3 regions of the Brevundimonas nasdae genome follow, and region 1 is predicted to be linked to each of the others. Evidence: riboswitches for the same ligand, from Rfam matches in the RefSeq annotation. Region 1 holds a riboswitch; each other region holds the start of a gene.
What was found. Region 1 has a riboswitch for glycine ahead of KWG56_RS11855 (L-serine ammonia-lyase). Riboswitches for the same ligand answer to the same signal wherever they lie in the genome.
Positions count from the first base shown of each region.

Region 2: another riboswitch for glycine. It lies ahead of KWG56_RS11015 (TonB-dependent receptor domain-containing protein); the one in region 1 lies ahead of KWG56_RS11855 (L-serine ammonia-lyase).
Region 3: another riboswitch for glycine. It lies ahead of gcvT (glycine cleavage system aminomethyltransferase GcvT); the one in region 1 lies ahead of KWG56_RS11855 (L-serine ammonia-lyase).

Region 1 covers NZ_CP080034.1:2,424,147-2,433,946, forward strand. Annotated here, with positions in the region: gene gcvP (aminomethyl-transferring glycine dehydrogenase) at 1-2,496, opposite strand, end outside; gene gcvH (glycine cleavage system protein GcvH) at 2,512-2,880, opposite strand; gene gcvT (glycine cleavage system aminomethyltransferase GcvT) at 2,901-4,046, opposite strand; gene glyA (serine hydroxymethyltransferase) at 4,046-5,350, opposite strand; gene KWG56_RS11855 (L-serine ammonia-lyase) at 5,365-6,750, opposite strand; glycine riboswitch at 6,859-6,946, opposite strand; gene KWG56_RS11860 (GntR family transcriptional regulator) at 7,021-7,716, opposite strand; gene KWG56_RS11865 (TonB-dependent receptor plug domain-containing protein) at 7,907-9,800, opposite strand, start outside.
Region 2 covers NZ_CP080034.1:2,245,668-2,255,467, reverse strand. Annotated here, with positions in the region: gene KWG56_RS11025 (response regulator) at 1-253, opposite strand, end outside; gene KWG56_RS11020 (ABC transporter substrate-binding protein) at 313-1,404, shown strand; glycine riboswitch at 1,612-1,701, shown strand; gene KWG56_RS11015 (TonB-dependent receptor domain-containing protein) at 1,881-4,568, shown strand; gene KWG56_RS11010 (S9 family peptidase) at 4,657-6,612, shown strand; gene KWG56_RS11005 (amidohydrolase family protein) at 6,672-7,664, shown strand; tRNA gene KWG56_RS11000 (tRNA-Arg) at 7,819-7,895, shown strand; rRNA gene KWG56_RS10995 (16S ribosomal RNA) at 8,891-9,800, shown strand, end outside.
Region 3 covers NZ_CP080034.1:1,982,600-1,992,399, forward strand. Annotated here, with positions in the region: gene KWG56_RS09695 (Y-family DNA polymerase) at 1-453, shown strand, start outside; gene pncA (bifunctional nicotinamidase/pyrazinamidase) at 457-1,089, opposite strand; gene KWG56_RS09705 (class 1 fructose-bisphosphatase) at 1,105-2,076, opposite strand; glycine riboswitch at 2,205-2,302, shown strand; glycine riboswitch at 2,307-2,385, shown strand; gene gcvT (glycine cleavage system aminomethyltransferase GcvT) at 2,444-3,556, shown strand; gene gcvH (glycine cleavage system protein GcvH) at 3,693-4,058, shown strand; gene KWG56_RS09720 (hypothetical protein) at 4,062-4,565, shown strand; gene gcvPA (aminomethyl-transferring glycine dehydrogenase subunit GcvPA) at 4,566-5,918, shown strand; gene gcvPB (aminomethyl-transferring glycine dehydrogenase subunit GcvPB) at 5,933-7,501, shown strand; gene KWG56_RS09735 (SDR family oxidoreductase) at 7,610-8,533, shown strand; gene KWG56_RS09740 (PGPGW domain-containing protein) at 8,715-9,119, shown strand; gene KWG56_RS09745 (DUF6789 family protein) at 9,253-9,720, shown strand; gene KWG56_RS09750 (F0F1 ATP synthase subunit B) at 9,800-9,800, opposite strand, start outside.

The sequences.
Region 1 (9,800 bases):
CGCATGGAAGCCATGATCGATCAGACGCTTGGCCACATCATCGACCGTCACCCCGGTCGCATCCTTGAACGGACGCAGATCAAGAATGCACTCGTGGGCGACGCGCCCCTGATCACCCCGGTACAGGATCGGGAAATGAGGCGCGAGCCTTTCGGCGATGTAGTTGGCGTTGAGGATCGCCACCTCGGTCGCCCGCTTCAGCCCCTCATCCCCCATCAACAGGATGTAGGCGTAGGAGATCGGCAGGATTGACGCCGACCCATAGGGCGCGGCCGAAACAGCGCCGATCTCGCCTGTCTGGGGCGCGCTGGGGAGGAAGGGCGCGAGATGGGCGCGAACCCCGATCGGCCCCATGCCCGGACCGCCGCCACCATGCGGGATGCAGAAGGTCTTGTGCAGATTGAAGTGGCTGACGTCCGCCCCATAGGCGCCTGGACGGCACAGGCCGACCTGGGCATTCAGATTGGCGCCGTCCAGATAAACCTGCCCCCCCGCCGCATGGGTCAGGTCGCAGATCTCGCGAATGCTCTCTTCGAACACGCCATGGGTGGACGGATAGGTGATCATGATCGCGGCCAGCCGGTCACCGACCTGTTCGATCTTGGCGCGCAGGTCCGTGATGTCGACATTGCCCGTCGCATCGCAGGCGACCACGACGACGGACATGCCCGCCAACTGAGCCGAAGCGGGATTGGTGCCGTGGGCAGAAGCCGGGATCAGACACACCTCCCGCTGGATGTCGCCACGGCTGCGGTGATAGGCGCGAATGGCCAGAAGGCCGGCATATTCGCCCTGCGCGCCGGAGTTCGGCTGCAAAGACACGGCGTCATAGCCGCTGATCGCACACAGACGGGTCTCAAGATCATCGAACAGCAACTGATAACCAGCCAGTTGATCTTCGGGCGCGAAGGGGTGGATTTCACCGAACTCGGGCCAGGTGACCGGGATCATCTCGACCGTAGCGTTCAGTTTCATCGTGCACGACCCCAGCGGGATCATCGTCCGATCCAGCGCCAGATCCCTGTCCGCCAGACGCCGCAGATAACGCAGCATCTCGGTTTCAGAACGATAGCGGTGGAAGACCGGATGTTCGAGGAACGGGCCGCTTCTGACCTGATCGGCCGGAATGCCTGCCAGCGCCTGACGGGAGTCTGCAGTCGCGCTCGATGTGGCCGCCGGCGCAAAGATCGCCAGCACCAATCGCACCGTCTCGTCCGAAGACGTCTCATCCAGCGACACCCCCAAGGTGTTCTCGTCAATACGCCGCAGATTGACGCCCGCCGCACGGGCGCGCTCATGGATCGCAGAGGTCTGGCCTCCCGTCTGGATGGTCAGGGTGTCAAAGAAGGCGCTGTTGATGCGTTCAAAACCCTGATCGGCCAACGCCTGCGCAAGACGGGCCGTCAGGTCATGGATGCGCTGAGCGATGGCGCGCAACCCATCCGGCCCATGATAGACCGCATACATGGAGGCGATGATCGCCAGCAGCACCTGGGCGGTGCAGATGTTGGAGGTCGCCTTCTCGCGGCGGATATGCTGTTCGCGCGTCTGGAGCGCCAGACGGTAGGCAGGCCGCCCCCGACTGTCCTGCGACACGCCGACCAGTCGTCCGGGGATCGAGCGCTTCAGTGTGTCACGCACAGCCATATAGCCCGCATGAGGGCCGCCGCATCCCATCGGCACGCCATAGCGTTGCATGGAACCGACGACGATATCCGCGCCCAAAGAACCGGGACTTGCCAGCAGCGTCAGCGCCAAGGGGTCCGCAGCGACCGCCGCAATAGCGCCTGCCTCGTGTAACTGAGCGATGACAGGCTTGATGTCGCGCACCTGTCCTGACGCGCCCGGATACTGCAGCAACGCACCGAAAACGTCAGCGGCTGCCAGATCCTTCTCGGGATCGCCGATGACCAACCGCCAGCCCAGCGCCTCAGCACGGGTTTTGACGACAGAGATCGTCTGGGGGAAGCAGTCGGCGTCGACAAAGAAGCTGTCCGCCTTCGAAGACGCCGAACGCTGCGCCAGGGCCATCGCCTCGGCTGCCGCCGTGGCTTCATCCAGCAACGAGGCGTTCGCCACGTCCAATCCGGTCAGTTCGCACACCAGTGTCTGGAAGTTCAGCAGGGCCTCAAGCCGTCCCTGGCTGATCTCTGGCTGATAGGGCGTGTAGGCCGTGTACCAGGCCGGGCTCTCCATCAGATTACGCAGGATCACCAGCGGCATTTTCGTGCCGTAGTACCCTTGGCCGATCAGCGAGGTGAACCGCTTGTTGCGCCGGGCGATCTCACGCAGGCGTTCCAGACAGGTCGTCTCATCCAACCCCGGGCCGAACCCCAGGCTGGAGCGGTCGCGAATACTGGCTGGGACTGTCTGCTCGATCAGGCCGTCCAGATCCGGCACGCCCAGAAGTTTCAGCATCTCAGCCGTTTCGGCCTCATCAGGACCGATGTGACGGTGAACGAAGGCGCCGAGAGTGGCGTTGCTGGAATTGCTCATCAGAATACTCCGCGACTAGGCGCCGGCGACCAGCGCGTCATAGGCTGCGCGGTCCAGAAGTTCCGACAGGCTTGCCGGGTCATCCAGCCGGATCTTGACCAGCCAGCCTGCCCCCTCCGGGTCGGCACTGACCACCGCCGGGTCATCAGACAGGGCGGTGTTGACCTCCACGACCTGCCCCGCGACAGGGGCGTAGATGTCGGAGGCGGCCTTGACCGATTCCACCACCGCCACCGCGTCGCCCGCCGACACCTGTTTTCCGTCGGCGTGCAAGTCGATGAAGACCAGATCGCCCAGCGCTTCTGCGGCGTGCTGCGTAATCCCGACGACGGCGAGATCGCCCTCGTGTCTCACCCATTCGTGGTCCTGCGTATAATAGGTCATGAAGCCCTCCCTCTGGCTGGTTATCGTTTGTAGGTTTTCTGGATGAATGGCGTTTCGCTGACCGTCACCGGCAGACGCATTCCGCGAACCTCGGCATAGAGAACTGAACCGACTGCAGCATGAGCGATCGGGACGTAGGCCATCGAAACCGCTCCGCCGACGCTGGGACCGAACCCGCCCGAGGTGACCTGCCCCAATGGAGTCGCTGCAGATATGGAATCGTACAGCAGTGTTCCGCTACGCACCGGCGTACGTTCCGGCGGGCGCAGGCCGACCCGGCGCCGCGACGCGCCTTGTGTTAATTGAGCCTCGATGACGTCCGCGCCCGGATAGCCTCCTGCCCTGACGCCGCCCGGACGACGCGACTTCTGAATCGACCATTCCAGCGCCGCCTCGACCGGCGTGGTGTCCGTCGTCAGGTCGGAGCCATAGAGGCACAAGCCGGCCTCAAGCCGCAGACTGTCACGCGCGGCCAGGCCGATCGGTTTCACGCCCTCGATGGCGAGCAAGGCCTGGGCCACATGAACAGCGGCCTCGCCGGGCATTCCGATCTCGAACCCATCTTCTCCGGTGTATCCAGAACGAGAAACCGTACAGCGCACGCCGGCCACATCCAGCTCACGGATTCCCATAAAGGCGAGATCCGCGAAGCCGTCGCCCAGTTGCGACAGTGCGGCCTCCGCCAGCGGCCCCTGCAACGCCAGAAGCGCCCGATCCGGGTGCTCGACGATTTCGACCTCCTCGCTCAGAGACCGCCGCAAATGCTCAATGTCATCCGCCTTGCAGGCAGCGTTGACGACCAGATAGAGGCGGTCGCCCAGGTTGGCGATCATCAGGTCATCCAGAATGCCGCCCGCTGCGTTGGTGAAGACGCCGTACCTCTGGCGACTGGGTGACAAGCTTACGATATCAGCCGGGACAAGCCGCTCCAGCGCTTGGGCGACATCGGTGAGATCGCCACTACGCGGACGAAGCTCCACCTGCCCCATGTGTGAGACGTCGAACAGACCGGCGGCTTCGCGTGTGTGCAGGTGTTCCTTCAACACCCCCGCCGCATACTGGACCGGCAAGTCATAGCCCGCGAACTGGACCATCTTGCCGCCATTGGCCAGATGCAGGTCATAGAGCGGCGTGCGCCGCCCGGGCTCCCCCCTTTCGCCGTCCATCACAGAAGCTCCGGGATGACGCCATCGGATCCAGCCTGCAACCCATAGACCGGGAAGGCCGCCGTCAGCGCCAGAACCGCTTGCCGCGCCTTGGCCTCTGCCTGCGAGTTGTCCTCCCGATTGTCGACCAGCGCGTCCAGTACGTCGGCGATCAGATGACCGACCTGGGTGAACTCAGCCTCCTTGAATCCTCGCGTGGTTCCCGCAGGGGACCCCAAACGGATGCCGCTGGTCTGCGCAGGCGGACGCGGGTCGAACGGAATGCCGTTCTTGTTGCAGGTGAGGTGGGCGTGCTCGAGGCTGACTTCCGCCTCACGTCCGCTGATGTCGCGTGAGCGCAGATCAACCAGCACCAGATGGGTGTCTGTGCCGCCGGTGACCAAATCAAAGCCCCGCTCGATCAGAGCTGCACCCAGAGCCCGTGCGTTCAACACCACCTGTTGCGCGTAGTCCTTGAAGGAGGGGTCCAGCGCCTCGCCGAACGCGACAGCCTTGCCTGCGATCACATGCATCAGAGGCCCGCCCTGCAGTCCGGGGAACACCGCCGAGTTGATCTTCTTGGCCAGCACCTCGTCATTCGTCAGGATCAGACCGCCGCGCGGCCCACGCAGCGTCTTGTGAGTCGTGCTGGTCACGATGTGGGCATGCGGCACCGGGCTGGGATGCAGGCCGCCCGCCACCAGACCCGCGATGTGAGCCATATCCACCAGCAGATAGGCCTCCACGCTGTCGGCGATCTGGCGGAACCGCGCGAAATCGATCTGACGCGGGATCGCCGACCCCCCTGCGATGATCAGCTTGGGGCGGTGCTGTTCGGCGAGGGACTGGACCTGATCATAGTCGATCAGACCATCACTCTCACGTACGCCGTACTGGACCGGCGTGAACCATTTCCCGGATAGAGTCGGCTTGGCGCCGTGCGTCAGATGCCCCCCCGCGTCGAGAGACATGCCCAGGATGACATCGCCAGGCTTGAGCAGCGCCATCAGCACCGCCCCGTTCGCCTGCGCGCCGGAATGCGACTGCACATTGGCGTAGGCGCTGCCGAACAGTTCGCAAGCCCGCTCAATGGCGACACGCTCGACGATGTCGACATATTCGCACCCGCCATAGTAGCGTTTTCCGGGATACCCCTCTGCGTATTTGTTCGTGAGAACACTGCCCTGAGCGGCGATCACCGCAGGCGACGTGATGTTCTCGCTTGCGATCAGCTCGATCTGGCTGTTCTGGCGAACGGCCTCCTGATTGATCGCGTCATAGATGACCGAATCCGCCTTCAGGTTGCGCGCGAAAAAGTCTGACATTCTGGTGCTCCTCCTCAGCATTCGACGACGTTGACTGCGAGACCGCCAAGGCTGGTCTCCTTGTATTTTGACCGCATATCCTCGCCCGTCTGGCGCATGGTCTCGATCACGGCGTCCAGAGAAACGACGTGCTTTCCATCGCCCTGCAGGGCGAGATAGGCGGCGTTGATCGCCTTCACGGCGCCCATGGTGTTGCGTTCGATGCAGGGGATCTGAACCAAGCCCCCAATGGGATCACAGGTCAGGCCCAGATTGTGCTCCATGCCGATCTCGGCGGCGTTTTCGACCTGCTCGTTCGTGCCGCCCAGTGCGGCCACCAGACCCGCTGCGGCCATCGAACAGGCGACGCCGACTTCGCCCTGACACCCCATTTCGGCGGCGGAGATCGAGGCTCTGGTCTTGTAGAGAAAGCCGATTGCGGCGGCCGTGACCAGGAAGGTCCGGCTGCCCTCAAGCGTCGATCCCGGAACGAAGGCTTCGTAGTATTTCATCACCGCAGGCAGAACGCCCGCTGCACCATTGGTCGGCGCCGTGACCACACGCCCCCCGGCGGCGTTCTCTTCGTTCACGCTCAGCGCATAAAGACTGACCCACTCGAAGACATGTGACGGGTCCGTGCGCGGCCCACGCGCCGTCAGGGCGTCATGCAGGCTCTTGGCCCGCCTGCGGACGTTCAGTCCGCCGGGAAGGATGCCTTCCTGGCGATAGCCGCGCTCGATGCAGGCCAGCATGGCCAGCCGGACGGCGTCAATGAAGGCGGCGGTTTCCTCGCGCGAACGCCAGGCTTCTTCATTGCCCCAGACGATGTCAGCGATTGAAAGCCCTGTCTCGGCGCCGATTGACAGCAGATCCGCGCCAGAGGTGAACGGACGGGCGACCTGAACATTCTGACGCGGCGGCGCATGGCCGCCCTCTTCCCTCACCGCCCCCCCGCCAATGGAATAATAGGTTCGTTCGATCCGGCGGCCGTCAGCATAGTCCGCCGACAGACGCATGGCGTTGGGATGGCCGGGCAGGAACTCTCCGAAATGGAAGACAAGCTGCTGATCCTCGTCGAACGGAACAGCGACCTGTCCGCCCAGTTGCAGCGCTTTCGTCCGACGGATTTCTTCAATCAACGTCGGCACAGCGTCGGGATCAACCCCTTCCGGCCTCAAGCCACACAGCCCCAGCAGGACCGCGACATCGGTAGCATGTCCGCGCCCCGTCAGGGCCAGCGATCCGTAGAGCTCACAGCGAACGGCCGTCGGCCGCCCCTCCAGCAGCGCCGCTTCACCAAATGCGGCCGCAGCACGCATCGGCCCCACCGTGTGCGAACTGGAAGGCCCTACGCCGATGGTGAACAGGTCGAGCACGCTGAGCGCGGGCGCACCTGTGTCGTGATGAGAAGCAAGTGTCATAGGCGCATTTCCCCGGCCGGTTCCCCGGTCCAACTGCGCCCCTTCTGTCGGTTTGCCTGAGATCGTTATCCCGTCGGCGGACGCTCTGGGCGCCTCTTTCCAGAATTATGTCACGACCTGGTCCCTGGTGCCTGAGAGTTTCCGGGGCGGTTGCTCCTTCGGCGCCGGTTGAACCGGTCTCTCCCAAGTCGTGTTCTTTGTGATCACAAATCATGCCGCAAGCAGGGCTGTCAACACGAAAACGACAAGAGCCATAGCGACCGCTTCAGATCAGCCCGCTGCAGCACCCTGCGCCAATTGCGTCATCAGCTTGGCGCCGGAGTTTGTCAGGTCGTCGGCTATCGCCTGACGCGCAGCGACGCCGTCCCTGGCCCGCAGCGCCTCCACAGCTCTCCAGTGCGCGCCCATGCTGGCGACCATGCTTTCACGGTCCGGCATCATCAGCGGGACATAGGGGCCGATCCGCAGCCACAGATTTTCGATCAGGGCGACCAGTCGTTCCATGCGGCTTGCCCGGCAGATCGCCAGATGGAAATCCCAGTTGGTGCGGACATAGTCATCCAGAATTCCCGCCTCAGCCGCCGCCTGCATGGCGCGGCACAGGGCGTCGATCTCATCGACCTCGTCCGGCGTCACGTTGGCCGCGGCGCGCTCGGCCGCCAGCCCGTCCAGCTGCACCCGGATGTCGCGCAGTTCCTGGTATTCGTCGCGCGTCAGTGCGGGGATCTCCAGCGTGCGCTTGCTGCCCCTCGCGACCAGCGCGCCTTCCGCCTCCAACCGTTGCAGAGCCGCGCGCACAGGCATCGGGCTGGTGCCCAGCGCCTCGGCGGCGGCGCGTATGGTGATCACTGTGCCCGGCTTGAACACCCCGGCCATCAACGCCTTGCGCAGTTGCTGATAGGCCTGCGCCTGCAACGTCATCCGATCAAGCGGATCGAAGGAAGGAAGGCTTGAACTTATCGACATGACCGCTGCTCACCTCTCCGGACGAGACGGCGCTCTGCCCATCCATCATCCTGCAACGCCCTGACGGACTCATGCGCGACGATCGATATCACACTACAGTCAGATCAGTTGAGAAGGAAACTCTGTCGGAAAATTCCACCGGATCGAGACCGAAGCCCCGATCCGGAAGAAACCCACCCGGATTACGACGTCAGAAACGATAGGTAAGGGCGCCGACGATCGACGTCCCCAGGTTGTCATAGAAGGAAGCGTTGTAGATGCCCTGGTGGATGTTGAAGGCGCGGTTCGGCGGCTTCACGTCAAAGATGTTCTGCACAGTGATGCGGGCGTCGGTTTTCGCGTTGATCTGATAGGCGACAGACAGATCATTGAAGACCTTGGTTCCTGTATTGGGCCGATCGAACTGATCAGCAGGCGGCGGGTTGGAGACGCTGATCCCGCTCAAGATCGAGGTGCTGCCATGGTATCGCGCGCGCCAACTGACCGACAGATCATCCAGGCGATAGACGGCCGAGGCGATGGCGTTCCACTTCGGCGACCCCAAAGTGCCCTCAAGCCGTATTTCGGTCAGGGGATCCGCCGCATCCGTCAGCTGACGCAGACGGTCCAGATAGGTTCCCGCCAGGTTCAGCGTCAGCTCCCCCGGCAGTGTCGAGGCGTATCGGGACAGATCGAATTTGTAGTTCAGGTTGAAGTCCACTCCACGGCTGGTGAACTTGCCTATGTTCAGGGATGTCGCCTGGACATTGGTGATGCCGTGGGTGGTCGAACTGCGTGTGACCGCCGCGCAGTTGGCGTTAGCGTCGGGCGAGATGTTCAGGTCAACACAGTTGTCCACCAGCGACTGCACCGGAATGGCCCCGATGGCGTCAGTGATTTCGATGTCGAAATAGTCCACGGTCACCGTCAGGCCGGGCAGACGCGATGTCGCCAGCGTCGCACCGATGGTCCAGGTCTTGGCAGTCTCCGGCTCAAGATGAATGTTGCCGCCGATCTGGCCGTGAACGGTCGAACCATTGGTGGGCGCCGAGAAGTTTGCCGGGATGCCCAAGGCTGTGCAGTTGGCCTCGCGCGTCGCCGACTGATTCCGCAAAGTGACGTCGCAGGGATCGCTGACGAAGAAGAAGCTTTCCTGCAGTGGCGAGAACAGTTCGGAGACGTTCGGCGCCCGCACCGACTGCGACCGCATCACCCGGAACCGCAATCCCTCGACCGGAGAATAGACGCCGCCAAGATTCCACGAATACTGGGTTCCGTTGACATTGTAGTCCGACACCCGACCCGCCGCCTGGATCTGCAGGTCGTTGATCAGGACATGGTCCCTGATCAGGGGCGCCCTCAGTTCGGCGAAGGCCTCCTTCACGCGGATGGAGCCGCTGACCGGGCTTTCCTGCGGATAGAAGGTCAGCCCCTGCTGCTGCAGCGCGGAAGGATGCGTCTCCGCGCTCGCCTCGCGCCATTCAAATCCGATCGCCGAAGCGACCGGCCCTGCGGGCAGTTGCAGCAGGTCGCCGCTCAGGCTGCCGCCGACCGTCTTCAGCCGGGTGCTGGCGGAATAGGGCTCGTCTATGCGGCTGTAAGCGATGGCGGCGTCCGTGCCCGTCGTCTGCCCGAACGGGTTATAGGGCACACACCCCTGCGCCCGCGCCTCTGCGCTGCGACAGGCCGGGGCGCCGTTCAGCAGGATGACGTCATTCTGTTGCAGCCAGCGGGTCTGGTTGCGGCCATTCACCAGCAGCGTGTTCTGGCTGTTCTCGCCATAGGCGGCGAACAGGTTGTACTTCCAACTGCCGGACAGCTTCCCGTCGATGCCTCCGGTGAACTGCTGTTGCGTCCGGTCCGCCACACTGCCGCGACGCCCGAACTGGTCATAGACGCGGTAAACCTCCGTGCCGGTCTGGCCATTGGCGGTCAGCACAGCCCGCAGATCGGTCGGCATGAAGGGATTATCCAGCGTCAACCACGGCGAGGCATAGACGAAATCATCCGCGACCGGCTGCCAGAAGGACTGGGTCTTGGTCTTGATGTAGTTGCCTTCAAAGAAGAAATGGATCTTCGGCGTGATCTGGTAGTTGAAATTGCTG
Region 2 (9,800 bases), 180 kb from region 1:
CCAGGGCGTCGCGGGCCGTCAGCATCAGGATCGGCGTGGTCGAGCCGCGACGGCGCAGGGCGGCCAGAATCTCGAACCCGTCGATGTCGGGCAGGCCGATGTCGAGGATGGCGGCGTCGAAATCCTCGGTCTGCTCAAGCCTCAGGGCTTCGGCGCCCTGGTCGGTGCAGCGTGGCTCAAACCCCGCACTGCGCAGGCTGGCGTCCAGAGAATGTTGAAGCGCCTTGTCATCCTCGACGACGAGTATTCTCATGGGGTCACAGATGCGGGGAGCGGGGACATGGGCGCCACAATAGCGAGAAAGCCGAAGTGGTGAAGGCGTGGGGTCTGTTCGCCGTGATCTTCGCCGCCGCCTTCGCCCTGACCGCCTGCGGACGCGAGCCGGAGGGGGCGGGCACCGCGCCCCACATCCGCTGGCGGGCCGAGCAGGAAGGCGCGCTGCTGATCCGCACCAACACCAGCATGCTGGGGCCGGTGATCGACGCCTTTCGGGCGCGGTATCCCAAGGTGGAGATCCGTCTGGAGGACATGAACTCCACCATGCTGGCCAGCAATGTGGTGTCGGATGTGCTGGCCGGACGGCCGGGCGCGGACCTGGTCTGGAGCTCCGCGATGGACGTGCAGATCAAGCTGATCAACGACGGCTATGCCCAGACCTACAGGTCGCCCCACCGGCGCGCCATGCCCGACGGCATGGTCTGGCGCGATCAGGGGTTCGGCATCACGGCCGAGCCGGTGGTCTTCGCCTACAACCGTCGCCTGCTGCCGCCTGCGCTGACGCCGAACAGCCATGCGGACCTGATCCGGCTGCTGGAAGCCCGGCCTGAAATCTTCGACGGTCGCCTGGCGGTCTATGATGCCGAGCAGAGCGGCGTGGCCCTGATGCAGTTGTCGTCGGACACCCAGATCTATCCCGACGCCTGGCGGATGATGGAGGCCCTGGGCCGCCGCAAGCCCCGTCTCGACACCTCGGGGCAGCGGATGATGTGGCGGCTGGCGACGGGACAGACCCTGTTCGTATTCAACATGAACCAGTCCTATGGGCGGATCTGGGTCAGGGACCACCCCGACATCGCCCTGGTCACGCCCACGGACTACCACCTGCTGATTTCGCGGGTCGCCTTTATCCCGCGCAATGCGGCCCATCCGAATGCGGCGCGGCTTTTTCTGGATTTCCTGCTATCGCGCGAAGGTCAGGCGGCGGTCGCCAAGGCGGGCATGAGACCGGCGCGGGATGACGTTGATCCGGCGCTGCGTCCATCGCCGCCCGGCGCGCGTCCCATTCGGGTGGGGCCGGGCCTGTTGGCCAATCTGGATCATGAGCGTCGCGAGAAGCTGCTGGGCCGCTGGCGTGCGGCCATGGAGGGGGCGCCGCGCGCGCCGCTGGATCCGCACGCGCCCTGAGGGTTTCCTGTGGATAACTTCTGATCATGCAAAGGCCGCATTTCTGTCACGACGCCGTCACGTCCGGGCGCTGGACGGTTTTGGGCCTTATGCTGAAGCCTCTGCTGCGACCGAAAGTGGAATAATATTCTATATATCGGTGTTTTGTGGGCTTTAAAACGCAAAAACGCGACGTTTGACAGCAGGTCTCTGCGATATCTTACTGGCGATCGCAGCTCGGGAGAGTTCGGACACTTCCCCGACGCCGAAGGCGCAACCGCCCCGGAAACGCTCAGGCAAACGGACCGAGCTGCACGATGAACGCTGGAGAGCAGGGCGACCCGAGGGGGGTGCGGCCTTCGCCGAAGGAGCAAGGGCCGATGGCCTGAAACTCTCAGGCACGAAGACAGCGGGGGTGAAATGGCGCCGTCAGAGCGCCGAACCGCATCGGACTTCCCTGGGAGGGGACGTCGCCGCCGTCCATGAGGAATCTCGTCTTGTCTCGCTTGAACACCCGCCTGATCAGCTGCAGCAGCGCCATCGCCCTGTTGTCCTGCGCCGGAGCCGCACTGGCCCAGACCGCAGAACCCGCCCCGGAACAGACCGCATCCGTCAGCGACATCGTCGTCACCGGCTCGCGCATCGACCGCGCCGGCTTTGAAGCCCCGACCCCGACCGTGCGCCTGACGGCCGAAGACCTGTCGGTCGGCGCCCGTCCCAACATCGCTGCCGCGCTGAACGACATGCCCCAGTTCCGCGCCACCACCTCGCCCCAGACGACCGGCACCAACACCGGCGCGGGCAATGCGCCCGTGGACCTGCGCGGCCTGGGCATCAGCCGCACCCTGGTGCTGATCGACGGTCGCCGCGTCTCCAGCGAAAACGACCTGAACAGCATCCCGTCGGTTCTGGTGAAGAGCGTCGACGTCGTGACCGGCGGCGCCTCGGCGGCCTGGGGCTCGGGCGCTGTGGCAGGCGTGGTCAACGTCGGCATCGACCGCAACTTCACCGGCGGCAAGCTGGGCGCCGAATACGGCATCTCGTCCTATGACGACGCCGAGCAGGTGCGTTACGAGGGCGCTTGGGGGCGTGGTTTCGCCGATGGGCGCGGCCACTTCGTCATCGGCGGCGAATATCTGAACAACGACGGCGTGATCCCGAAGAACTCGCGCCCGAACATCGGCCGCTGGGCGACCGTCAACGGCGCGCTGACGCCGAACGTCGGCATGGCCGATGCGGCCTACGGCGGCCTGATCCTGTCGGGCGTCAACAACGGCAAGGTCTTCAACCCGGACGGCACGCTGCGTCCGTTCAACTTCGGTACGAAGAGCGGCTCCAACACCGTCGGCGGCGAAGGCCCGTCCAACGATGACCTGAGCCCGCTGGTCACGCCGCAGCAGCGCTACACCGCCATGGCCAGCGCGACTTATGAGGTCAGCGACACCCTGCGCGTCACCGCCGACATCCGCCACTCGCGGATGTGGAACAACTACATCTGGTTCGGCGACCACGACCGTGGCGACCTGACCATCGGCATCGACAACGCCTTCCTGTCGCCCGCCATCCGCAGCGCCATGGCGGCTGCAGGCGAGACCAGCTTCAAGTTCGGCCGCTTCAACTCGGACCTGTCGTATTCGACCATCGACTTCGAGCGTCTGACGACCCAGGCCACCCTGGCGGTGGACGGCGAGTTCGGCCGTAACTGGCGCTGGGGCGCCTACTACAGCCACGGCGAGTTCGAGAACAACATCGACACTCCAGGCTTCCTGCTGAAGACCCAGTTCGCCAACGCCGTGGACAGCGTCATCGACCCGGTGTCGGGCAAGCCGGTCTGCCGCGTCACCCTGACCAACGCCAACTCGGGCTGCGTGCCGATCAATCTGTTCGGCCTGGGTTCGCCGTCGCAGGAAGCCATCGACTATGTCACCGGCACGCCGCAGCAGCGCGCCACGACCAAGCTGGATTCGGTCGGTTTCAGCCTGCGCGGCGAGCCCGTCACCCTGCCGGCGGGTGATGTCTCGGTGGCCTTCGGCTTCGAAGCCCGCAAGGAATCGCTGAAGCAGACCGTCAGCGAACTGGACGCCGCCAAGGCGTTCAAGACCTTCAGCTTCTCGGCCATGGCGGGTGATTTCACCGTCAAGGAGGCCTTTGCCGAAGTCCTGGTGCCGATCGTTCGCGATCTGCCGATCCTGAATAATCTTCAGTTCAACGCGGCTGCCCGTATCTCCGACTACGACACAACTGGCTCGATCTGGTCGTGGAAGGTCGGCGCCACGAACGAGTTCTTCCCCGGCTTCCGCGGCCGGATCACCCAGTCGCGTGACATCCGTTCGGCCAACCTGTCGGAACTCTTCACGACGACGACCATCGGCTACAACTGGATCAACGATCCGGCCAAGAACGGCGCCAACGTCTATGTGTTGAACAATGGCGGCGGCAACCCGAACCTGCTGCCGGAAACGGCGGACACCCTGACCCTGGGCGTCACCTATGCGCCGCCTTCGATCCCGGGCCTGAACCTGTCGCTGGACTATTACAGCATCAAGATCGACGACGTGATCACGACGATCGCGCCGCAGGATCTGGTGAACCGCTGCAACTCGGGCAATACGGCCCTGTGCGCCAAGATCGAGCGTGACGCGGGCGGCAACCTGGTCCGCACCATGTCCACCTTCGTGAACCTGGCCAAGTATCAGACGGACGGCGTGGACGCCGAGGTGTCCTATTCGTCGGCGGCTGATCTGTGGGTGCCTGGCGCCACGGGTCGTCTGAAGATGCGTCTGGTCGGCACCTGGGTGAACAGCCTGACCACCGACGACGGCATCACCGAGATCGAATATGTGAAGTCGCAGGGCTATTCGTTCGGTCTGGGCGTGCCCAAGCTGCGCCTGAACGCCAGCCTGGGCTGGAAGGGCGAAGTGTTCGGCGTCGATCTGCGCGCCCGCTACATCTCGGCCGGCAATTACAACTCCACCATCCCTATCTCGAACAACCATATCGACGCCTTCACCTACGTCGATCTGGGGGTGACGGCTGACCTGGCGAAGTATGGCGCAGACGGCGTCGAACTGTACGCCAAGGCCACGAACCTGTTCGACAAAGAACCCCCCGTGGGGGCGTCGTTCTCGCCGTATTACGATGTAATCGGCCGGTACGTCACGGTTGGGGCTCGGTACCGCTTCTAGTTCTGGTTCCGAACCTCATGTCGTCGGCTCCCGGGTCTCCACCCCGGGGGTCGGCGGCTCCTTTTCTTCCCGCCTGAAGAGGCCGCTCATGATCTCCCGCCTTTCGCTCGCCCTGGCTCTGGCCATGTCGGCGGCGCCGCTCGCCCTGGCCCCTGTGGCTCTGGCCGAGGTCCCCAAGCCCGCCGCCATCGTCGCCGACGGCCTGCCGTCCGTGCCCGATGCGCTGGCCAACGAGACCCGTCCCTATCTGCAGTCGCGCCGCGCCGCCTTCCTGGGATGGAACGCCTCGGACCGTTCGATGCTGATCAAGACGCGCTTCGGCGCCACCGATCAGATCCATTCGGTGGCAGGCCCTGACGGCGCCCGTCGTCAGATCAGCTTTGAGAACGAGCCGGTGATGGCGGGCGCCCTGTCCCCCTCCGGCGACGTGCTGGTGGTCCAGAAGGACAATGGCGGCGACGAATTCTATCAACTCTACACCCTGGTCTCGGGCCGCCTGACGCTGGTGACCGACGGCAAGAGCCGCAACTGGTTCGGCGCCTGGAGCCGCGACGGCAAGCGGGTCGGCTATGCCTCGTCGCGTCGCAACGGCGCGGACATGGACCTGTATGTCGTTGATCCGCGCGATCCCTCCAGCGACCGACTGGTGGCCCAGGTCTCGGGCGGCGGCTGGAACATCACCGACTTCTCGGCTGACGGGGCCAAGGCCCTGGTCCTGAACCGGATGTCGATCAACCACGCGCAGGTCTATGAACTGGACCTGGCCAGCGGGCGGATGACGCAGCTGACGAATCCGCGTGCTGAATTCTCTTACGTCGATCCGCAATACGGGCCGGACGGCGCCATCTGGGCGACCTCCAATGCGGACTCTGACTTCCTGCGGCTGGGCCGCATCTCCAATCGTCGCTTCACCCCGGTCAGCACTGAGCCGCGCTGGGATGTCAGCGACTACGCCATCGCGCCTGACGGCTCGTTCATCGCCTATGCGGTCAATGAGGCGGGCGTATCGCGCCTGAAGATCCTGGACACGTCTTCGGGGGCGGTGCGCACCGTCAGTGGTCTGCCGTCAGGCGTGATCCCCTACAGCATCGGCCATGCGATCGAGATCGCACCCTGGGGCGCCATCGGCCTGTCGATGTCGTCGGCCCGTACGCCGGGCGACGCCTTCTCGGTCGATCCCCGCACCCTGGCCGTGACCCAGTGGACCCACAGCGAGACGGGCGGTCTGGACCCGGCCGTCAATGTCGAGCCGGAGCTGGTGCAGATCCCCAGCTTCGACGGCGAAGTGATCTCGGGCTTCCTCTATCGTCCCGACGCGGCGAAATTCCCCGGCAAGCGTCCGCTGATCATCGACATCCACGGCGGGCCGGAAGGCCAGACCCGCCCGGACTTCCTGGGGCCGCAGAACTATCTGCTGAACGAGCTGGGCGTGGCCCTGTTCTTCCCGAACGTGCGCGGCTCGTCCGGCTATGGCGCCCGGTTCGTCAATCTGGACAACGGCCCGTTCAAGCGTGAGGACACGGTCAAGGACATCGGCGCCTTCCTGGACGCGCTGAAGCAGAACCCCGATCTGGACGCCTCGCGCTTCGCCGTGACCGGCATCTCGTATGGCGGCTACATGTGCTACGCCACGGCGGTGCACTACAGCGACCAGCTGAAGGGGGCCAGCTGCTACGTCGGCATCTCGAACTTCGTCACCTTCCTTGAAAACACCCAGTCCTACCGTCGCGACCTGCGTCGGGTGGAATATGGCGACGAGCGCGATCCCGTCCAGCGCGCGAAGCTGCAGGAAATCTCGCCCCTGAACAGCGTGGACCGGATCAGCATTCCTCTGCTGGTGGCGACCGGCGGCAACGACCCCCGCGTGCCGGCGTCCGAAGCCGACCAGATCATCCGCGCGGTGCGGGCGAATGGCGGCACGGCCTGGCATCTGCTGGCCGAAAACGAAGGTCACGGTTTCCACAAGAAGGAAAACGAAGACTACTACTTCTGGACCAGCCTGCTGTTCTGGAAACAGACCCTGCTGGGCGAAGCCGCCCGCTGAAGACCCGCAAACGGGGCTGGCTGCGGCCGGCCCCGTCATGCTTTTCGGACCATCCCCCCATGACATTCAAACTCGCCGCCCTAACGGGTGCGGTCGCGATCGCGCTCGCCGCCTGCGCGACGATCCAGCCTGCCGCAGCGCCGGTGGCGGTCGATCACCACGTCCACGTCCATTCGCCCGAAATCCTCGCCTTCCTGCCGAGCTATTGCAGCAGCCTGGGGCGGGCGGGGGCCTGCCCTGAGGTCTTCCTCAAGCCGCTGACGGTCGATGATCTGCTGGCGGACATGGATGCGGCGGGGGTGCGCAAGGCGTGGATGATGTCCACGGCCTATCTGGCCGAAAGCCCGATGATGGTCCCGCCGCGACCGGACGCGGCGCAACTGGTCCACACCGCCAACGCCTTTACGGTGATGCAGGCGCGGACCCATCCGGACCGGCTGGCCGCCTTCATCGGCGTCAATCCGCTGACCCCCACAGCCCTGTCGGAGATCGCACGCTGGAAGGATGATCCGTTCGCGACGGGGGTGAAGATCCACCTGACCAATTCCGGCGTCGATCTGCGCGACCCGGCCGATGTCGCCCATCTGGCGGCGGTGTTCCGCGCAGCCGGTCAGGCGCACATGCCGATCCTGATCCACATGCGCACCCGGGCTGCGGATTACGGCGCACAGGATGTCCGCATCTTTCTGGACCAGGTCCTGCCGCAGGCCGCGGGCGTCCCCGTCATCATCGCCCATTCCGGCGGCTGGGGCGGTCTGGACGACAACACCTGGAGCGCGATGCAGGGGTTCGCCGACGCCCTGGCCGAACGACCCGAGTTGAAGCAGAACCTCTATTTCGACCTGGCCCAGACCTTCAAGGCGGACACGTCCCAGGCCGACCTGACGCGCCTTGTCGCCATGATGCGCCGCATCGGGGTGGACCGTTTCGTCCCCGGCTCCGACTGGCCCTTCTCAGGCCCGCTGGACGGCTATCTGAACGGAGCCCTGGCCAGACTGCCCCTGACCCCTACGGAGGCGTCGATGGTGCGTAGTGCGCAAGCCTTTCCCTAGGCGCTCTGCGCCCATGCAGGCCGCGCGCGCTTCGATTGTCGACCGACGGAGGGATTTCGACGTAATTCTCAGGGTGTCATCCAAAACTTCCCCGATCAGCGCTTGCGCCATTCGATGCGAGCCGCTACAGACCCGCCCTCGCCGCAAGGCAGACGCACCCGTAGCTCAGCTGGATAGAGCACCAGACTACGAATCTGGGGGTCAGGAGTTCGAATCTCTTCGGGTGCGCCACTTCGGTTTAAAACCGAGAACTCCGCTACCAGCAGCGGAAACCCCACCATCACTGAATGCCAAGGCTCGAAGAAGCTCGGTTTGCGAGCCGATTATGCGTGCTTCCGTCTTGCTGATGACCTCAACGCGTTGTGTCAGCGCTCGAAGGTGATCTCGCCGGTGGCCGGATTGGGCGAACGCATCGATCAAACGGGCGACCGCCTGATTCAGAGCCCGTTGCTTCCAAGGCTGACCTTTTTGGCCGTAGGCGCCACGAGCTATTGAAAGGGATGCTGTTCCGATCCTTTCCGCACGCTCGCGGGGTGCCGGAGGACTGGCGGCGCGACTACGCGAGCAGGGCGCGCACTCGAAGCTCGGATGGCTGACGCTGCAGGCTTACGCAGGGGCCCTAGCCGGAAGTATCGGCCGGTCTGCTACACCGGATGAAGGCTGCGCTGACCGGCCTCTTGCCACGCCATTCGAGGCTGAGCGTGTTTGGTTTGGTTGTGGGTTGAATGGGCGGCGTTTGCGGTGGTTCTTTCCAAAAAGAGGTTGAAAAACTTCTTGCTTTCATCGGTTGGCTTCATTAGGTTCCGCGCTTCATTCGAAACGTCGAGCTACGGTTTCAGGGGTCAGCCTCGCAGCTTACTCCCGGCGATTTTTTGCGGTTTGAAGGGTTCGCTCTTCGGTCTGCAAAATCTCTGAAAAGAGCGATTGACATGAGGATCGGGCTTCACTAGATACCCGCCTCCGCCGACGACACCGGCGCTAAACAAGTCGGGCCGCTGGAGCGGTTTAGGTCTTTGACATTGTTGATTTGGAAAGAGAAACGCAGGCGGCGGTGTTCTTGCGATGGCCCTTCGAGGTCATCATACGACACTGACTATCTGCGGTCTTTTTGAAAAGATACCATGCGTCGGTCTTCGGATCGATGACGTGGGAACTCGTCAATAAAATACGTAGAACTAATGCCAAGCTTACTTCGGTAGGCTTCAAGCTTAGGTCAGAAGTCAACTCAACCTGAGAGTTTGATCCTGGCTCAGAGCGAACGCTGGCGGCAGGCCTAACACATGCAAGTCGAACGAACTCTTCGGAGTTAGTGGCGGACGGGTGAGTAACGCGTGGGAACGTGCCTTTAGGTTCGGAATAACTCAGGGAAACTTGTGCTAATACCGAATGTGCCCTTCGGGGGAAAGATTTATCGCCTTTAGAGCGGCCCGCGTCTGATTAGCTAGTTGGTGAGGTAAAGGCTCACCAAGGCGACGATCAGTAGCTGGTCTGAGAGGATGATCAGCCACATTGGGACTGAGACACGGCCCAAACTCCTACGGGAGGCAGCAGTGGGGAATCTTGCGCAATGGGCGAAAGCCTGACGCAGCCATGCCGCGTGAATGATGAAGGTCTTAGGATTGTAAAATTCTTTCACCGGGGACGATAATGACGGTACCCGGAGAAGAAGCCCCGGCTAACTTCGTGCCAGCAGCCGCGGTAATACGAAGGGGGCTAGCGTTGCTCGGAATTACTGGGCGTAAAGGGAGCGTAGGCGGACATTTAAGTCAGGGGTGAAATCCCGGGGCTCAACCTCGGAATTGCCTTTGATACTGGGTGTCTTGAGTATGAGAGAGGTGTGTGGAACTCCGAGTGTAGAGGTGAAATTCGTAGATATTCGGAAGAACACCAGTGGCGAAGGCGACACACTGGCTCATTACTGACGCTGAGGCTCGAAAGCGTGGGGAGCAAACAGGATTAGATACCCTGGTAGTCCACGCCGTAAACGATGATTGCTAGTTGTCGGGATGCATGCATTTCGGTGACGCAGCTAACGCATTAAGCAATCCGCCTGGGGAGTACGGTCGCAAGATTAAAACTCAAAGGAATTGACGGGGGCCCGCACAAGCGGTGGAGCATGTGGTTTAATTCGAAGCA
Region 3 (9,800 bases), 440 kb from region 1:
AAATGCGGGGCGCGGCTGCGGCGGATGGGGCTGACGGGGGCGGTGGTCAGCCTGCATCTGGACATGGGGCCAAAGGGCGCCAGACGCGGCTGGGACACGGCGGGCCTGACCTGCGCCGTCGCCCCGACCCAGGACACCTTCGCCCTGCTGGCCGCGCTGGACAGTCTGTGGCGCAGGGTCGAGCCCGAGTTTGAGGCCGGGCGACTGAGCTATGTCGGGGTCGGGGTCCACAAGCTGAAACCCAGCGGCGCCTTCGAGACAGACCTGTTTGATTCCGGCCCTGACCAGGGGGGCACGGCGCGGTCGCTAAAACTGTCCCAAGCCTTGGACGCGCTGAACCGCCGCTATGGCAAGGACACGGTCAGCATCGGCCCGAACGCGGGTCTGCCGGACTATATCGGCGCGAAGATCGCCTTTACGCGGATTCCCGATGCGGAGGATTTCTGGGAGTGAGGGCTAGGCGAGCAGCGTCGCCGCTTCGATCTCCGTCACGCCCCGCGCCCGGAAGCTGTCGTGCGCCGCCGCTTCAGTATCGGGCGCAATGGCGCGGCTGGCGTCGGTGATGACGATGGCCTCGAACCCTTCGCGCACGGCGTCCTCGGCGGTGAAACGAACGCAGTAGTCAAAGGCCAGACCCGCCAGAAAGACCCTTTGCACACCCAGATCACGCAGCAGGCCCGCAAGGCCCGTCCGGGTCTGGCGGTCGTTCTCGAAGAAGCCGGAGTAGCTGTCGACCGCCGGATTATAGCCCTTGCGGACCACGGCCAGGGCGCGGTCGATGGTCGGCTTCACATCGGGGTGGAAGTCGGCCCCGGCTGAACCCTGCAGGCAATGATCCGGCCACAGCATCTGGCGGCCATAGGCGACCTCAATCTCGGTGAAGGGCGTCGCGCCGGGGTGGTTGGAGGCGAAGGATATCTGATCCGACGTATGCCAGTCCTGCGTCGCGATCACCTTGTCGAACCGTTCCGCCAACTGGTTGATCAGCGGCATGATCCACGCCCCGCCCGCGACCGCCAGCGCGCCGCCCTCGCAGAAGTCGTTCTGCGGGTCGATGACCAGAAGGGCGTCGGCGGGACCGATGATCATGGCTCAGGCTCCGGTTCAGGCGCTCGCGAAGGCGTCGATTTCGTTGGCCGAGCCCAGGGCGACGGGAATGCGCTGGTGCAACTGGGTCGGCTGAACGTCGAGGATGGGCTGGACGCCGTCGGTGGTCGCCTTGCCGCCCGCCTGTTCGACAAGCAGGGCCATCGGATTGCCTTCGTACATCAGGCGCAGCTTGCCCGGCTTGTTCGGCTCGCGCTTGTCCCACGGATAGAGGAAGACGCCGCCGCGCATCAGGATGCGGTGGACATCGGCGACCATGGCCGCGACCCAGCGCATGTTGAAGTTCTTGCCGCGCGGCCCCTCCGCCCCCTGCAGCACGCCGTCCAGATAGCGCTGGACCGGCTCGGCCCAGTGACGCTGGTTGGAGACGTTGATCGCGAACTCCTTGGTATCCGGCGAAATCGTGATGTCGTCGTGGGTCAGCAACCACTGGCCGTCGTTGGACAGGGTGAAACCCTTCACGCCGTCGCCCGTCGTCAGCACCAGCATGGTCTGGGGGCCATAGACGGCATAGACGGCGGCGACCTGATGGCGGCCTGTCTGCAGGAAATCGGCCTCGACCGGCGTCGGGGTCGCCGACTTCAGCACCGAGACGATGGTGCCGACCGGCGCATTGATGTCGATGTTGGACGAACCGTCCAGCGGGTCGAACAGGGCCAGATATTCACCGGCCGGATTGGAGGCGGGCTCGACCTGATCCTTTTCCTCGGATGCGACGCCGGCGATGGCGGGACAGGCCAGAAGCGCCTGGGTCAGCATGTCGTCGGTGATGACGTCCAGCTTCTTCTGCTCCTCGTCCTGGACGTTGATCTGGCCCGATGCGCCCAGTGCGCCGACCAGGGCGCCGCCCGCCACCACGTCGCTGATCTGGGCGCAGGTTGCGGCGATCACGGTCAGGACAGATTTCAGTCCCTGCGGCGCCTCCAGCGCGGCGATGTGGTCGTCGAGACGAAGGCGGTCGGCGGACATGGAGGCTTTCCCGTAGGTTGTTGGGCGTCGCGCACTCATGGCCGCACAGGACGCGCGGGGCAAGCTCTGTCAGACCTCTGATGCACTGGCGACGCTTGACTTGAGGCCTGACTCGATGGCTTAGGTCGGTCGCTCTCGCGGGAGAGTTCGGGGCTGGGAAATCAGGCTCGACGCCGAAGGCGCAACCGCCCCGGAAACGCTCAGGCAAACGGACCGCGATAGCATACGGACGCTGGAAAGCCGCTCTTTTACGGGCGCGCCGACGGAGCAAGGCGGAAACGCCGGAATCTCTCAGGCTTCAGGACAGCGGGGGCGCGAGGACGGCGGCGAAGCTCCGCCACAACACGCGACCGCGAAAGTCTGAACCATGACCGACCAAGCTCTCAAGACCACGCCGCTGAACGCCGCGCACCGGCGCTTAGGCGCCCGCATGGTGGGTTTCAGCGGCTATGACATGCCGGTCCAGTATGAAGGCGTTCTGGCCGAACACCGCTGGACCCGCGAACATGTCGGCCTGTTCGACGTATCGCACATGGGCCAGTGCAAGATCACCGGCGCGGACGCCACGGCGCAGTTCCAGCGCTTCGTCCCCGGCGACTATGAGATCCTGAAGGCGGGCAAGCAGAAATACACCCTGCTGCTGAACAAGGACGGCGGCATCATCGACGACCTGATGGCGGGCCGCCCCGACCATGACGGCCTGTTCGTCGTCGTCAACGCCGGCAACAAGGACGAGGATTTCGCCTTCTGGAACGCCAATCTGGAAGGCGACGCCAAGCTGACGGTTCTGGACCGCGCCCTGATCGCCATCCAGGGCCCGGAGGCCGCCGAGCTGATGTCGGCCCATGAGCCGGTGCTGGCCGAGATGGGCTTCATGGAGACGGCCCGCCTGATGCTGTTCGGCGCCGACTGCTATGTCTCGCGCTCGGGCTACACCGGCGAAGACGGCTATGAGATTTCGGTCCCAGCGGATCAGGCCGAGCGCATCTGGAACACCCTGCTGGAAGACGCCCGCGTCAAGCCGATCGGCCTGGGCGCCCGCGACAGCCTGCGGCTCGAAGCTGGCCTGCCGCTGCACGGCCACGACATCGACGCCGCGACCACGCCGGTCGAAGGCGCGCTGACCTTCGCCCTGTCCAAGTCGCGCAAGGAACGCGCAGACTTCAACGGCGCCGACATCATCCTGAAGCAACTAGCCGAGGGTCCGTCGCGCGTCCGCGTCGGCCTGCACGTCAAGGAAGGCGCCCCAGCCCGCGAAGGCGCCGAGATCGCCGACGCCGACGGAAACATCATCGGCAAGGTCACCTCGGGCGGCCCCTCCCCCAGCCTGGGCAAGAACATCGCCATGGGCTTCGTGCCGCCCGCCTTTGCGGAACTGGGCACGGAACTGAAGGTTCTGGTTCGCGGCAAACCCGCCGCCGCCGAAGTCATCGCCATGCCGTTCGTGGCGCAACGCTATTACCGCAAGCCGAAGGCGTAACCCTCTCTGTCCGTCACCCTCGGGCTTGACCCGAGGGCCGGGCGATCAACCGCTCGTGCGAAGACATAGGCGCACGGACAGCACAACATCCGATCCTCGGGTCAAGCCCGAGGATGAAGGCTTTAGGAGAAGCAAGATGCATTTCACCAAGGATCACGAGTGGGTCAGCGTCGACGGCGATATCGCCACGGTCGGCATTTCCAAGCACGCGGCTGAGGCTCTGGGCGACGTGGTGTTCGTCGAGGTGCCGGAAGTCGGCAAGACCTTCGCCAAGGGCGACAGCTTCGCCGTGGTCGAAAGCGTCAAGGCGGCGTCGGACGTCTATGCCCCCGTCTCGGGCGAAGTGGTCGAGGCCAACGACGTGCTGTCGACCGCCCCGGAGACCGTCAACGCCGCCGCCGAAGCCGATGGCTGGTTCGCCAAGATCAAGATCTCGGACGCCTCGCAGCTGGACGGCCTGATGGATCAGGCCGCCTACGACGCCTTCCTGGCCACGCTGTAAGCCGTGTTCACGGTCTGCTTCACCCACGCGACCACGACGCCTTCGCAACCTGGCCTGAGCCAGTTGGTCGAGGCGGCGCTGGCCGACTGCGGGGCGGAGCGGACCGGGCTGGAAGCGGAGATTCGGCTAAGCGACGGCGCGTTGCTGTATATGTTCGGAGAAGACGCCCCGGACGGGATGCTGGCGGAATACCCGGTTCTAACGCCAGCCATCGCTGCCGCGCTGCTGGCCGTTCTGCGGCGCACCAACAGCTTCATGCTGGATGGTCCTGGCGGGAGATTGTTGGTGCGCCCTGCGGGCAATGTGGGCGAGCCCCGCACACCCCTGATGTACGAAGTCGAGCTCCGGGAGGTCGAGGACGCCGATGCGCTCACCGATCTGTTGAAAGGCCTTCGAAACAACCGCAGCACCACGCCGAGCCGTCCGCAGTCCTCGCCTTCACGCACCCCAGCCAGAGCCAAGCCGGGTTTTTCAATCACTGACTTCCTTTTCGGAAAAGCTGTCTAGATGCGCTACCTCCCCCTGACGCCCGACGACCGCACGGCGATGCTCGCCGCCATCGGCGCGAAATCCATCGACGACCTGTTTGTCGACGTGCCCGAGAGCGCGCGTCTGGACGGGCCTGTGGACCTGCCCCGCGTCGCGGGCGAACTGGAGGTCGAGCGCGCCTTGTCCGCCATGGCCGCCAAGAATGCGACCGCCGGCGCCGTGCCCTTCTTCTGCGGCGCAGGGGCCTACAAGCACCACGTGCCGGCGACGGTGGACCATGTGATCCAGCGGTCGGAGTTCCTGACCAGCTACACCCCCTATCAGCCGGAAATCGCGCAGGGCACGCTACAGTACCTGTACGAGTTCCAGACCCAGGTTGCGAACCTGACCGGCATGCCGGTCGCCAACGCGTCCCTCTATGATGGTTCGACCGCCATGGCCGAGGGCGTGCTGATGGCCACGCGCGTGACCCGCCGCAACAAGGCGGTGATCTCGGGCGGCGTCCACCCCCACTACGTCAAGGCGACCGAGACCGTGGTTCACGCCGTCGGCGTGGAGACGCAGGCGCTGGCCCCGGCGTTCGACGCCGAAGCCGCCGTCATCGACCAGATCGGCCCGGACACCGCCTGCGTCGTCGTCCAGACGCCCAACGTCTTCGGCACCGCCACCGACGTGACCAAGATCGCCGAGGCCGCCCACGCCGCGGGCGCCCTGCTGATCGTCGTGGTGACGGAAGCCGTGTCCATGGGCCTGCTGAAATCGCCCGGCGAAATGGGCGCCGACATCGTCGCGGCCGAAGGCCAGTCGATCGGCAACGCCCTGAACTTCGGCGGCCCCTATGTCGGCCTGTTCGCCACGCGCGAAAAGCTGATCCGCCAGATGCCGGGCCGCCTGACCGGCGAGACCGTGGACGCCGACGGCGAGCGCGGCTTCGTCCTGACCCTGTCGACGCGCGAACAGCACATCCGCCGCGACAAGGCGACCTCGAACATCTGCACCAACTCTGGCCTCTGCACCCTGGCCTTCACCATCCACATGAGCCTGTTGGGCGAGACGGGCCTGCGCAAACTGGCCCTGCTGAACCACGAGAAGGCCGTCGCCACCCGCGACGCCCTGGCCGCCATTCCGGGCGTGGAGGTGCTGACGCCGCGCTTCTTCAACGAGTTCGCGATCCGTCTGCCCAAGGGCAAAAAGGCCGCCGAGGTGGTGGACACCCTGGCCGGTCATCATGTGCTGGCGGGCGTCCCCTACAGCCGTCTGGCGCCCGACGCGGGTCTGGACGACGTCCTGCTGGTCGCGGCGACCGAGACCACCCTGGATCATGACATCAAGTTCCTGGCGAAAGCGCTCGCCACGGTGCTGGCGGCCTGAGCGGAGACAGAACAATGAGCACGATGAACACTGTCGGCCGCCCGACCGCCCCGAACCAGGTCGATTCCAAGCCTGCCACCCTGACCGGCGGTCGCGGCCTGTTGCAGAATGAAGCCCTGATCTTTGAGGGCGACGGCTGGGGCAAGACCGGCGTCGATCTGCCGGAGCCCAAGACCGATGCGTCGGACCTAGGCGACCTGGTCCGCAAGGATCCGATCGGCCTGCCCGGCCTGTCCGAGCCCGAGGCCATGCGCCACTACGTGCGCCTGAGCCAGAAGAACCACGCCATCGACCTGGCCATCTATCCGCTGGGGTCGTGCACGATGAAGCACAACCCGCGCCTGAACGAGAAGATGGCGCGTCTGGCCGGTTTCTCGGACATCCATCCGCTGCAGCCGATTTCGACGGTTCAGGGCGCGCTGGAGCTGATGGACACGCTGGCCCACTGGCTGAAGACCCTGACCGGAATGCCCGCGGTCGCCCTGTCGCCCAAGGCGGGCGCGCACGGCGAACTGTGCGGCCTGATGGCCATCCGCGCCGCCCACGAGGCCAAGGGCGAGCATGAGCAGCGCCGCAAGGTTCTGGTCCCGACATCCGCCCACGGCACCAACCCGGCCACCGCCGCCTTCGTCGGCTATTCCGTCGTCGAGGTCGCCCAGACCGAGGACGGCCGCGTGGACGTCGCCGATCTGGCGTCCAAGCTGGGGCCGGACGTCGCCGCCATCATGGTGACCAACCCCAACACCTGCGGCCTGTTCGAGCGCGACATCATCGAGATCGCGCGCCTGACGCATGAGGCGGGCGCCTATTTCTACTGCGACGGCGCCAACTTCAACGCCATCGTCGGCCGGGTCCGCCCCGGCGACCTGGGCGTCGACGCCATGCACATCAACCTGCACAAGACCTTCTCGACGCCGCACGGCGGCGGCGGTCCCGGCGCGGGTCCGGTGGTGCTGTCAGAGGCCCTGGCCGCCTTCGCCCCTGCCCCCTGGGTGGTGCATGACGACAACGGCTATCGTCTGATCGAGCGCGAGGAAGACGAGGCGGAACAGGCCTTTGGCCGCCTGTGCGCCTTCCAGGGCCAGATGGGCATGTATGTGCGCGCCCTGTCCTACATGATGTCGCACGGCTCTGACGGCCTGCGTCAGGTGGCTGAGGACGCCGTGCTGAACGCCAACTACATCAAGGCCCGCCTGCAGGACCTGATGAGCCCGGCCTTCCCAGAAGGCCCGTGCATGCACGAGGCCCTGTTCGACGACGAATGGCTGAAGGGCACGGACATCACCACGCTCGACTTCGCCAAGGCGATGATCGACGAAGGCTTCCACCCGATGACCATGTATTTCCCGCTGGTCGTCCACGGCGCCATGCTGATCGAACCGACCGAAACCGAGTCCAAGGCCGAACTGGACCGCTTCATCCATGCCATGCGCCTGCTGGCCGAGGCGGCGAAGGCCGGGGACGTGGACCGCTTCAAGGGCGCGCCCTTCCATGCGCCGCTGAAGCGCCTGGACGAAACCCGCGCCGCCCGCTCGCCGGTGCTGCGCTGGTCGGCCCCGGAAGGCTCAAACCAGGCGGCCTGAAAGGTCTGAACGGTCTGACCGAATGAAGCAGCGCTCGTCCCCTCGCCGGGGCGGGCGCTGTTTTCGTTTGTGCGACGCTTTTCGTCGTTTCGGGTCTAGGTTGCCCCCATGACCAACTGGACCACCCACGACATTCCCGATCAGACGGGCAAGCTGGCCATCATCACCGGCGCGACCGGCGGTCTGGGGCTGGAGACGGCGCTGGTGCTGGCGGGCAAGGGCGCAGAGGTCGTGCTGGCGGCGCGCAACCCGTCCAAGGGCGCCGAGGCCGAGCGCTTGATCCGTGAGCGCCACGCCGGGGCCAATGCCCGTTTCGACCTGCTGGACCTGGGCGATCTGGCCTCAGTCGAGGCCTTCGCGGGGCGTCATCTGGCGCAGGACCGCCCCATCGACATCCTGATCAACAACGCCGGGATCATGGCCCTGCCAAAGCGCCAGACGACGGCCGATGGGTTCGAGATGCAGTTGGGGACCAACTATCTGTCGCACTTCGCCCTGACAGGCCGTCTGCTGCCGTTGCTGAGCGCGGCCAGGGCGCGGGTGGTGCAGTTGTCCAGCATCGCGCACCGGGGCGGCCGCATCCGACTGGACGACCTGAACTATCAGAACGGGTACGGCGCCTGGCCCGTCTATCAGCAGTCCAAGCTGGCCATGCTGATGTTCGCGCTGGAGCTGCAACGCCGCAGCGGCACCCAGGGCTGGGGCCTGACCAGCGTCGCCGCCCATCCGGGGTTCGCCCGCACCGACCTGATCGCCAATGGCCATGGCGACAGTCAGCCTGGCCTGTTTGCCCTCGGTGCGCGGCTGATCGAGGGCGTGCTGAGCCATTCTGCGGTTGACGGCGCCCTGCCCATCCTGATGGCGGCGACCCTGCCGGATGCCACGCCGGGCGCCTATTACGGGCCGGTGGGGTTTCAGGAGATGAAGGGGCCGCCGGGTCGCGCCGTCATCAAGCCCCAGGCCCGCGACGCCGATGTCGCCCGACGTCTCTGGACGGAATCCGAGCGGCTGACAGGCGTGTGCTACGGCTGAGGCGTTCCGCCGCGGCTTTCATGACCAAGACTTCATCCTGGCGCCTTGGATCGGCCATTCGCCCGCGTTGTTAAGGACTTGTGGCAACCCCGCCACGGTGCGCCTTTCCTTTCCCGACGAGGGATCGCGCGGCCGTGGCGGTCGTTGTCATACGGCCTTTTCCTCCCCATCTGGCGCACCTGTGACCTACGCACCCGCTCTCATCCACCCGCAGACCGCAACACGCAGCCGTACGCTGCGCGTCGTGAAGCGCTGGGCGCTGATGGTGGGCGGGCTGTTCGTGGTGCTGCTGGGCATCCTGATCGCGCCCCTGCCCGGCCCCGGCGGCATCCCCGTCATCGCGGTCGGCCTGATGCTGATCCTGAAGTCGTCCTATTGGGCCAAGCGGCAGTTCATCCGCGCCCAGTACGCCAGGCCGAAATGGGTCTATCCCTTCCGTCGTCTGATGCGGAAGAATCCGGAGATCGCGCCGGTCTTCTGGCAACAGGCGCTGCGGGCCGAGAAGGTGGTGCTGAAACGCCCGCGTCGTCGTCTGATGCGCGCGCGTAAGGGCCTGCGTCGCTATTTCCGCAAGCTGTTCCGTTAGTTACCCCAACATCTCGCAGTTGCGTTGCTGCAACCGCTAACCACAAGAACGTGAACGCGGGGCCTCCCAACCCGGCGTATCCTGTGTGCGCGTTATCAGTGAACCGAAACATGCGTTGGGAGGCGCGAAGGTCATGATGTCACGCGTAAAAAAAGGCCTGATCGCGGGCGTCGTCGCGACCATCGCCGTATCCTTGCTTGAGATCCCGAACATGTTCCTCAACTGGTTTGATCCCTTCCAGGGGGTCATCGCCAGCATGATCGGCATGCCGGGCAACCTGGCCGTCGGCTGGGCCATCCACGTCTTCAGCGGCATCTTCATCCTGGGTCCGCTGTTCGGGGTTCTGTGCCCCCGCCTGCCGACGGACACGCCCGAAACCAAGGGCATCGTCTTCGCCGTCGGCGCCTGGGTTCTGATGATGCTGGGCGTGATGATGTTCGGCGACTATCGCACCTTCACCGCGGGATCAGGGTTCGGCACCATCGCCTGGCTGCTGATCACCCATGCGGTGTTCGGGATCGTGTTGGGCAATGTCTATGCCCGGCTGGTCGCGCGTGAAAAGCGCGGCGCCACGGTCATCGGCGGCGCACACGCCCACTGACCTGATCCGTCAGACATAAGAAAAGGGCCCCGACAGCGACGCCGGGGCCCTTTTTTCGTTCGATGCTTGCGCGTCGCGAT